Regions from separate parts of the Polaromonas sp. P4_F6 genome, predicted to be linked through region 2. Evidence: predicted binding sites of a transcription regulator. Region 2 holds the regulator's gene; the other holds the start of a gene.
The links. The regulator sigma-54, encoded in region 2, starts transcription at its own class of promoters, with help from an activator protein. The targets are predictions, from matches to a motif close to TGGCANGNAANCTGCTTT.
Positions count from the first base shown of each region.

Region 1: a site for sigma-54 is predicted at 2,219-2,236, ahead of glnA (type I glutamate--ammonia ligase). Genes of this name have one in related genera too.

Region 1 is NZ_JBFUJQ010000001.1:1,188,397-1,193,607, reverse strand. Features, by position in the region: gene glnL (nitrogen regulation protein NR(II)) at 1-36, opposite strand, end outside; gene AC1DUN_RS05710 (hypothetical protein) at 64-582, opposite strand; gene glnA (type I glutamate--ammonia ligase) at 752-2,167, opposite strand; gene AC1DUN_RS05700 (competence/damage-inducible protein A) at 2,395-3,219, opposite strand; gene AC1DUN_RS05695 (EI24 domain-containing protein) at 3,232-4,161, opposite strand; gene AC1DUN_RS05690 (sterol desaturase family protein) at 4,204-5,166, opposite strand; gene AC1DUN_RS05685 (polysaccharide deacetylase family protein) at 5,172-5,211, opposite strand, start outside.
Region 2 is NZ_JBFUJQ010000009.1:65,626-70,836, forward strand. Features, by position in the region: gene AC1DUN_RS19280 (thiol:disulfide interchange protein DsbA/DsbL) at 1-545, shown strand, start outside; gene lptA (lipopolysaccharide transport periplasmic protein LptA) at 697-1,326, shown strand; gene lptB (LPS export ABC transporter ATP-binding protein) at 1,342-2,124, shown strand; gene AC1DUN_RS19295 (RNA polymerase factor sigma-54) at 2,312-3,850, shown strand; gene AC1DUN_RS19300 (THUMP domain-containing class I SAM-dependent RNA methyltransferase) at 3,991-5,211, shown strand, end outside.

The sequences.
Region 1 (5,211 bases), on a different contig from region 2:
TGGGGTGCGGATGGAGGGCTTGTTCAAGCCATCCATTTTCACCCAGAAGCCGGCCTTGCGCGCTTAATTAAGGGCGGGAGCGGCAACCGAAGGAAGCCGGGATATCTCGCGCTTGAGGCCGGCGATGTCGCTCTGGTTGCGGGCGATGCTGTCCTTGAGTTCGGCCACGCGGTCCAGGTAGCGCTGGTAGTTGCGGCCCTCAATGCCCTGCTTCTCGGGCTCGCCGTTGTTGTACTCTTTTTGCTGCTCGGCCAGTTTGGCTTCGGCTTTCTTCAGCTCGGCTTCCAGAATGGCGCGCGAATCGCTGTCGCGGGCACGCTGCTCGGGACTGCCCGAACTGGTCGCAGCCGCCACGCGGACCGCGGGCTTGGGGGTGGTGCTCACCGGCGTGCTCTGCACGACCGTGACATTGCCGCCCGAGACCAGCTTGCAGCTGCGCGTCTGCGCTTCTTTGGCGTTGTTGATGTATTCAGGTGTGGAGCCCCCGACACCGGCGCAGCGGTAAACCTGCTGCGCCCATGCGAGGTTCCCCGCGCCGGCCAGCAGCAGGGACAAGGCAGAAAGCAAAAAGGTGTTTTTCATGGAGAACTCCCGATGCCGGTAGGGCAAGGATGGTCTATCAGTATGCGGCAAAGGGGGGAAAATACAAAGCCAGCACACCCACAAGTGCCGGGGGCAATAAAAAAGGACGGCATATGCCGTCCTTTTTTGGCCACAAACTGTAAATAAAAACAGTAGGCGACTTGGCTGCTTACAGCGAGTAGTACATGTCGTACTCGACCGGGTGCGGTGCCATGCGGAAACGCGTGACTTCGCCCATCTTCAGCTCGATGTAGGCGTCGAGCATGGAGTCGGTGAACACACCGCCCTTGGTCAGGAAGCCGCGGTCCTTGTCCAGGTAGTCCAGCGCCTGGTCCAGGCTGTGGCAGACGGTCGGGACCTTTGCGTCCTCTTCCGGTGGCAGGTGGTACAGGTCCTTGGTGGCGGCTTCGCCCGGATGGATCTTGTTTTCCACGCCGTCGAGGCCGGCCATCATCAGGGCCGAGAAGGCCAGGTAAGGGTTGGCCGACGGATCGGGGAAGCGCGCCTCGATGCGGCGGCCCTTGGGGTTCGCCACGAACGGAATGCGGATCGAGGCCGAGCGGTTGCGCGAGCTGTAGGCCAGCTTCACCGGGGCTTCGAAGCCTGGCACCAGGCGCTTGTAGCTGTTGGTGCCGGGGTTGGTGATGGCGTTCAGGGCGCGGGCGTGCTTGATGATGCCGCCGATGTAGTGCAGCGCGAAGTCGGACAGGCCTGCGTAGCCGTCGCCGGCGAACAGGTTCTTGCCGTCCTTCCAGATCGACTGGTGCACGTGCATGCCCGAGCCGTTGTCGCCGGCGTAGGGCTTGGGCATGAAGGTGGCGGTCTTGCCGTAGGCGTTGGCCACGTTCCAGACCACGTACTTCAGGACCTGCGTCCAGTCGGCGCGCTGGACCAGCGTGCTGAACTTGGTGCCGATTTCGTTCTGGCCAGCGCCCGCCACTTCGTGGTGGAACACTTCGACCGGGATGCCCAGCGATTCGAGGATCAGGGCCATCTCGGCGCGCATGTCCTGCGTGCTGTCGACCGGGGGCACGGGGAAGTAGCCGCCCTTGACGGTGGGACGGTGGCCACGGTTGCCGCCTTCGAGCTGCTTGCCGCTGTTCCAGGGTGCTTCGTACTCGTCGATGGCGAACATGACGTTGCCGGGCTCGTTGCTCCAGCGCACGCCGTCGAAGATGAAGAATTCGGGTTCGGGGCCGAAGTAGGCGGTGTCGCCCAGGCCGGAGGCCTTGAGGTAGGCTTCGGCGCGCTGCGCGATGGAGCGCGGGTCGCGGTCATAGGCCTTGCCGTCGCTGGGCTCGACCACGACGCACTGCAGGAACAGCGTGGTTTCTTCGAAGAAGGGGTCGATGTTGGCGGTGTTCGGGTCGGGCATGAGCTGCATGTCCGAAGCTTCGATGCCCTTCCAACCGGCGATGGACGATCCGTCGAAAGCGTGGCCCGACGTGAATTTGTCTTCGTCAAAATGGGACACGGGCACGGTCACGTGCTGCTCTTTGCCCCGGGTGTCGGTGAAACGGAAGTCAACGAACTTGACTTCGTTTTCCTTGACCATTTTCATGACGTCTGCGACGGTCTTTGCCATCAAAATCTCCTGTGCTGGATGGGTGGTTGAAAAATTGTCTTCGGGCTATTGAATGCACTTTTTGTGCCAAAGCCATTGGCCGTTCGCTTTCCTGCCAAGCCTCGGATTGTGCCGTCATCTGGCCTCGGTTCCAGCCCCGGAGAAGCCGAAAAGAGAAAAAACACTGCTTGGTAACGTTAGCACCATTTGAGTGCGTCACCATAAATGCACTGATTTAGTGCGAAAACTCAGCGCACCAATTCAGGGCCGAATTTGAGGTCGAATTTGTGCAGCCCCGCCAGCATGGCCGGGTAGGCCAGGTTGACGGCTTCAGGCGCGCCTTTGACGCCCAGCTCGATATGCCGGCCGTATTCGGGGTGGTCCACGCTGGGCAGGCTGAAGACTTTGACGCCGGCGTGCGCCGCCTCAATGGCGAGCATCAGCGGCGTGAGCATGGCCTCCATGGACCCAAAAATGATCACCGATTTTTCGGTGTAAGACGACTTTTGGTGCAGGTGGGCATACAGCGTGTCGAGCACCCATTCGATCATCGGCCAGGCCATGACCGGAAATCCGGGCACGAAGTGGACCGCGCCCTGCCCCGCGCGGCAGGTAAAACCGGGGATCTTGTTGTAGGGGTTGGGAATGATCTCCGCGCCCACCGGAAACACCCCCATGTTCAGGCGATGGATGTTGTCGTCGCGGTCGGGTTCATAGGGCGTACCCTGCTCTTTGGCCACGTCGGCCATGCGCTCGAGGATCAGGGTTTTGGCGGTGGGATGCAGGGCCAGCTCGGCCCCCAGCGCCTTCGCCGCGCACTGCCGGGTGTGGTCGTCGGGTGTCGCGCCTATGCCGCCGCAGGAAAACACCACGTCGCCGCTTTCGCGGGCCGCCGCGAAAGCGCGCGCCAGCGTGGCAGTGATGCGCGCCGGGTCGTCGCCCACATAGTCGGCATAGGCCAGTTGCAGGCCTCGCGCGCCCAGCAGCTCTATGGTTTTGGGCAGGTGTTTGTCGGCGCGTTTGCCCGAAAGGATTTCATCGCCGACGATGATCAGGCCGAAGTGAGGGGTCATGTTGTAAAGGGTTCAAGGCAGGGGTAAATCGGGCTTGCCGCCCAGCGAGCCGAAGCGGGGTGCCGGCCCGGGCAGGGCTTCGGGCGCCAGCTCGGCCGCCGTTGTCGCAACCTCGGCCTGGACCAGCGGGTCGGGAGCCAGCGCATTGTTTCGTTTGCGAAGCTGCTCCAGCGCGGCCAAGGTGTAGTGGGCAAACCAGAGCGAGGAAAAAGCGAACACCAGGGTGTAGATCCAGATGGCCACCGGCACCAGCAGCGGCGCCATGGCCACGAACATGGCGCCTGAGGCCCAGATCAGGCTGGGCGCGGCGCCCAGGTAACCGCTGAGCACGCCTATGGCCAGCAGCGGCATGCGGTGTTCCTTGAAAATCTGCCGCCGCTCCTCACTGCTCGCATGGTCGACCATGGCGTCGTAGGACATCACGCGGTAGGTCAGCCAGCCCCAGATCAGCGGCGGCAGCACCAGGATCAGGGGCGGGATCAGCCACAGGGGAATCGACACAACCAGCGCCAGGACCGCGAGCAGTGTCGAGCCCAGCGACCAGAACAGGCTGGCCAGCATGGAGCCGCCCAGCTTGCGCTCGAGCTGCGGAAAGCGCCGCTCGGCCACCAGCGACACCATGGCCGGCGTCATCAGCATGGCCACAAACAGCAGCGAGACAATCACGATCACGGGAATGGCCAGGAACAGCAGCAGCGCGGGCGCCAGCACCATGCGCAGGCTGCTCAGCCCCAGCGTTTCGAGCCAGCGCACCAGGCTGTTGACGAGTTCGTAGTTGCTGATCTGGGAGCGTATCGCCTCGACCGCGTCGTTCCAGAAAAAATAGCCCAGCCCGAGCGAGATCGCGACCATGATGACCAGGGGCAGCACCGACAGGGCAATGACCCGCGGATGCAGGCAGTACATCGCGGCACGCCAGAAAGCATCAAGAAGTTTGCTCATAAACCGAGGATACCCCGACTCGGCGGCAGGCAGATTGCAGGCTCAGGCTTTACCGAAGAGGCGCTTCAGGCCTATCCACTGCTGCGACCAGAAACCCTTGCCGTAGTCCCGGTTGGCCTCGACCTGGTCGCGAACGCCCGTGGGGTCATAACGCTGCTCAAAATTGGCGGTGCCGAACAGCACATCCCACCACGGAAGCAGCACGCCGAAGTTATGCCCGCCGAGCACCGTGCGCTGGGCCTTCACGGTCTCGTGTCCTATCCCAATGCTGTGGTGCAGCCGGTGAAAGCGCGGGCTCACCCACAGGCGCTCGCCGATGCGGCCGAACCAGATGCGCACATTGGCGTGCTGGAAGCTTTCGCTGAGCTGGGTGAAAGCCACGATGGCGATGAACTGGCCGGGCGGCACGCCTATGAGCTGGGCCACCAGCACCACGATGGAGTCGACCAGGATGTCGTCGAGCAGGTGGTTGCGGTTGTCGCTCCACATGGTCATTTGCCGCTGCGCATGGTGCAACGAATGCAGGCGCCACCACCACTCGACCTGGTGCTGGCCGCGGTGCGTCCAGTACGCCACGAAGTCGAACACCACCAGGTAAATCAGCAGGCTGACCACCGCGTAGTCGGTCACGCCCGGCCAGAGCTGGTCCAGGTGAAAGGTGCCGTAGCCGGCGGTGCGCAGCGCGCCGAAGGCCTCGTCGAACCAGGGGTCCAGCGTGAAGAACAGCGCGATACGGAACAGGCCCAGCCGGTGGATCAGCGTGTACAGCACGTCGGTGCGTATGGTGGCGCGGTCGGTGACCGGCTCCACCGGCCGCCAGCGCTGCAGCGGGCCTATGAAGGCCAGCAGGATCAGGACCTGGATCACACCCACCATGAACCAGGCGGTGGCGTCGTAGCCGTCTTCCAGCACGTTGCCCATGCCCAGCGCGAACATGGCCGGCTGCACGGCGGCCTCGAACAGCCACTGCTGCACCGCCGAAAAAAGATCGCTGAACCCGTCCATGCCGTTTATTTTGCAGGCTTGGCCGGGGCCGGGCCGGACTGCGCT
Region 2 (5,211 bases):
ACTACCTGACGCTGGACAAGCCGGCGCCCACCGAGGTCCCTGCGGGCCAGGTCGAGGTGGTGGAGTTCTTCTGGTACAGCTGCCCGCATTGCAATGCCTTTGAGCCGACGCTGGAGGCCTGGATAAAGCAGGCGCCCAAGGATGTGACCGTGCGGCGCGTGCCGGTGGCCTTCCGCCCCGATTTCGAACCCCAGCAGCGCCTTTTTTATGTGCTCGAGGCCATGGGCAAGGTCGAGGAACTCCACAAAAAGGTGTTTTACGCCATCCACGTGGAAAAACTAACGCTCAACACGGCCGACTCCATCGCGGCCTGGGCCGAAAAGCAGGGCGTGGACAAGGCCAAGTTCGTCGAGATGTACAACTCCTTCACCGTCACCACCAAGGCCCGCAAGGCGACGCAGCTGCAGGACATCTACAAGGTCGACGGCGTGCCGGCGCTGGGCATTGCGGGGCGTTATTACACCTCGGCCACTCTGTCCCAGAGCATGGCTCGCGCGCTGCAAGTCACGGATTACCTGATCGCGCAATCGCGCACCAGGAAATAAGGCGGCCGTCCAGGGCCGCAGCGGCCCACGCCGAAAAACCCGCCTCGATCCAGGCGGGTTTTTTTATGCCCCTAATATTCACCCGTGCAAGCCATTCCCACAGCTTGCATGGCTACAATGGCCCAACCCAACGCAGCAAGATTCGTGCCTTATGAAACACCCCCTTTATTCCCTCGTCCTGCCGGCCGCTTTGGCGCTGGGGGCGGCGTTTCCGGCCTGGGCCGAAAAAGCCGACCGGGACAAGCCCATGAACGCGGAGGCCGACGCCCTGCGTTATGACGACCTGAAGCAGACCAGCGTGTTCACCGGCAACGTGGTGATCACCAAGGGCACGACCATCGTGCGCGGCGCGCGGGTCGACGTGAGCCAGGACCCCGAGGGCTACCAGCAGGCGATCGCCATCGCGGCGCCCGGCAAGCTGGCTTTCTACCGCAAGAAACGCGACGGCGTGGACGAATACATCGAAGGCGAGGGCGAGCGCATCGAATACGACAGCCGCGCCGACCTCGTCAAATTCATCAAGCGCGCCGTGGTGCGCCGCTACAACGGCGCCACCCTGGTGGATGAAACCACGGGCGCCGTGATCGTCTACGACAACAACACCGACGTCTTCACCGTGGACGGCGGCGCGCAGAACAGCACTGCCGCCAACCCGAGCGGGCGCATACGCGCCATGCTCTCGCCGCGCGCCGCCGCATCGGCCCCGGGCGCCGCGCCCGCCCCCGCAGCCCCGCCCGCTGCCTTGCGCCCCAGCACCACGCTGGGCAGTGAAAAGAAATAGAAAGAACCTGCACAGATGGATGTGGTGACTGACACTTCGGCGGCCAAGGCCGCAACCCCCAGCCGCCTGGTGGCGCAGGGGCTGCAAAAATCCTACGGCAGCCGCAAGGTCGTGCAGGACGTTTCGGTGGCCGTGCAAAAGGGCGAGGTCGTGGGCCTGCTGGGCCCCAACGGCGCCGGCAAGACGACCTCCTTCTACATGATCGTGGGCCTGGTGCGCGCCGACGCCGGCGAGATTTCCATCGACGGCCAGTCGGTCGAGCACATGCCGATTCACCTGCGCGCCCGCCTGGGCCTGAGCTACCTGCCGCAGGAAGCCTCGATTTTCCGCAAGCTCACGGTGGAAGAAAACGTGCGCGCCGTGCTTGAACTGCAGCTGGACGCGAACGGCAAGCCGCTGGGCCGCGCCGACATCGAGTCGCGGCTCGATGCCCTGCTGCAGGACCTGCGGGTGGACCATTTGCGCCATTCGCCGGCGCCGGCGCTGTCGGGCGGTGAACGCCGCCGCGTCGAGATCGCCCGCGCCCTGGCGACCCAGCCGCGCTTCATCCTGCTTGACGAACCCTTCGCCGGCATAGACCCGATCGCCGTGATCGAGATCCAGCGCATCATCGGCTTCCTGAAGTCGCGCGGCATCGGCGTGCTGATCACCGACCACAATGTGCGCGAAACGCTGGGCATCTGCGACCACGCCTACATCATCAGCGACGGGCATGTCCTGGCCCAGGGCACGCCGTCCGAGATCGTGAACAACGCCGATGTGCGCCGCGTGTACTTGGGCGAGCACTTCAAGATGTAGAGATGGTTTCCCCCTTGTTGTTCATCGCGCTTAACGTGCGGGCTTCCGAGAGTGCCGTCGCCACATTGACACGCCTGCCATCGTCTTTCAAGCGGGGGCCGTGGAACTGGCTTTGCCAGGCCACAGGCGCCGCCCCCTGTAGGGGGGAGGGTGCTACACGAAGTGAGCATCCAACGGGGGGGAGTCCTTGAAACAAGGTCTCTCGCTACGCGTCTCGCAGCATCTTGCGCTGACGCCCCAGCTGCAGCAGTCGATACGCCTGCTGCAGCTGTCCACGCTCGAGCTGAGCCAGGAAGTCGAGCAGATGCTCGACGAAAACCCGTTTCTCGAGGTGTCGGACGAAACCGCGGCGCGCGAGGAGTTCGGCCTGGAGCATGTCAACACGCCGGTCAGCCAGGACAGCCGCGAGTTTGAATCCGCCGCCGATGCAACGGCCGGCGGCGGCGCGGAAGACGCGGGCCTTTCAGCGGCCGGCGAAGCCGAGGTCAGCGCGGAACCCAAGCTCGAGGAAAGCTGGGAAGGCGACGGCACGGTGGAGACCACGCCCGATGACAGCGAATGGGGCAGCGATGCGCCTGCGCGCAAGAACAACAACGAGGAAAGCGAGGCCGAGGCCTCGGACCTCACGGGCGGCCATGAGTCGCTGCAAGACCACCTGCACCGCCAGTCGCTGGGCCTGCGCCTCTCAGAGGAAGACCGCGCGGCCCTGCATTTCCTGATCGAGTCGCTCAACGACGACGGTTACCTCGAGGACAGCCTGGCCTCGCTCGCGGCCGGCCTGGCCGGCGGCGACCTGGAACAGGCCGAGGACCTCGAGCAGCGTTTTGCCATGGCGCTCAAGCTGCTGCAGCACATGGAGCCGGCCGGCGTGGGCGCGCGCAACCTGGCCGAATGCCTGGGCCTGCAGCTGCTCGACTGCAAGGACTGCGAGGAGACCCGCGCCGCCATCGCCGTGTGCAAGCACCCCATGGAGCTGCTGGCCAAGCGCGACGTCAAGCGCCTGTCCTACCTGTGCGGATTCACCGAGGCGGCCATCAAGGGCGCGATCGCCGTGATAGGCCGGCTCGACCCCAAACCCGGGCGCCGCTTCGTGAACGTGGAGCGCAACCTGATCGTGCCCGACGTCATCGTCGTGAAGTCGGGCCGGGGCTTCAAGGTCACGCTCAACGGCGACGTGATGCCGCGCCTGCGCGTGCACGACATCTACGCCAACGCCCTCAAGCAGCACAAGGGCCAGGACGGCCAGGCGCTGCAGCAGCGCCTGCAGGAGGCGCGCTGGTTCATCAAGAACATCCAGCAGCGCTTTGACACCATACTGCGCGTGAGCAGCGCCATCGTCGAGCGGCAAAAGAGTTTCTTCACGCACGGCGAGCTCGCGATGCGCCCGCTGGTGCTGCGCGAAATCGCCGACGAACTGGGCCTGCACGAATCCACGATTTCACGCGTGACCACCGCCAAGTACATGGGCACGCCCTTCGGCACCTTTGAACTGAAGTATTTCTTCGGCTCCGCGCTGGGCACCGAAACCGGCGGCAACGCCTCAAGCACGGCGGTGCGCGCGCTGATCAAGCAGTTCGTCTCCTCCGAGAGCGCGAAAAAACCTCTCAGCGACAACCAGATTTCCGAAATGCTCAAGGAGCAGGGCATTGAATGCGCGCGCCGCACCGTGGCCAAGTACCGCGAGGCCTTGCGCATCGCCCCCGCCAACCTACGCAAGTCCCTATAAATCCGATTCTCGGGCGCATGGCGGCGTTGCGCGGTGCTCGGAATCCTCATGCACCGAAGTGCATTCCGGTTCCTGCGCTCCGTGCGCCTTGCCCTGCATCCCGATAATCGAATTTCTAGCAGTCCCTTGAAGAGTCCGACATGAACCAACTTCAGTTATTTTTACCCTGCGCCGCGGGCGTCGAGGCCCTGCTGGCCGCCGAGGTGCAGCGCATCACCGGCATCCAGGGCAAGGCCTGGCGCGCCGGTGTGCAATTGCAGGCCTCCTGGCGCGACGCGCTGCAGCTCAACCTGCACAGCCGCCTGGCGCAGCGCGTGCTGATCGAGCTGCAGCACAACCAGTACCGCGGCGAGCAAGACCTCTACAACGCCGCCGCCAACGTGGCCTGGGAGATCTGGTTCACGCCCAAACAGACCTTCAAGGTCGAGATCACCGCCCAGCACAGCCCGCTGACCAGCCTGAACTTCGCGGCGCTGAAGATCAAGGACGCGATCGCCGACCGTTTTCGCGCCAAGTTCGACGACGTGCGGCCCAGCGTCGACACGCGCTGGCCCGACGTGCGTGTCTACGTGCACCTGACGACGGACACTGTCACGATTTACATCGACACCTCGGGCGAGCCTCTCTTCAAGCGCGGCTGGCGCGAGGACAAGGGCGACGCGCCGCTGAAGGAAACCCTGGCCGCCGCGATGATTGCCGCCAGCGGCTGGGACCAGCTGTGCAAAACCGGCGTGCCGCTCTACGACCCCTGCTGCGGTTCGGGCACCATCGCCATCGAGGCGGCGCAGATCGCCTGCAACATCGCGCCCGGCATCAACCGGCGCTTTGCTTTCCAGAAGTATCTGCCCTTCCAGGGCCATGTGTGGGACGGCCTGCTGGACCAGGCCGAAGCCGCCATCACGGAGCCCACGGCGCCGGTGTTCGGCAGCGACGTGTCCTTTCGCATGGTCGACTTCGCCGAGCGCAATGCCGAACGTGCCGGCGTGGCCAATGCGGTGGAGTTCCGCGGCGGCGACGCGCTGCAGCGCATGCCGCCCGCGCCTTCGGGCGTGATGCTGGTGAACCCGCCTTATGGCGAGCGCATCGACGTCGCCGGTGTGGCCGGCATCACCGGCGTGCAGGGCCGCGACCAGCGCCGCCAGCAAGGACATGCCGAAGGGCGCGTGCAGCACGACCATCGCAACCAGCCCATCGACGAGTTCGGCCAGCCCTTGAGGCCCGACAGCGGCGACACGCGTGAAGAGCCCGCCTTCGAGACCTCACGCGACCGCTCAGCCAACCCGGGCCGCGAACAGGCGCAGAACGCCTGGGGCGAGGAAGCCGCCGACTTCTTTCCGCAGCTGGCCGCGCACTGGAAGAAA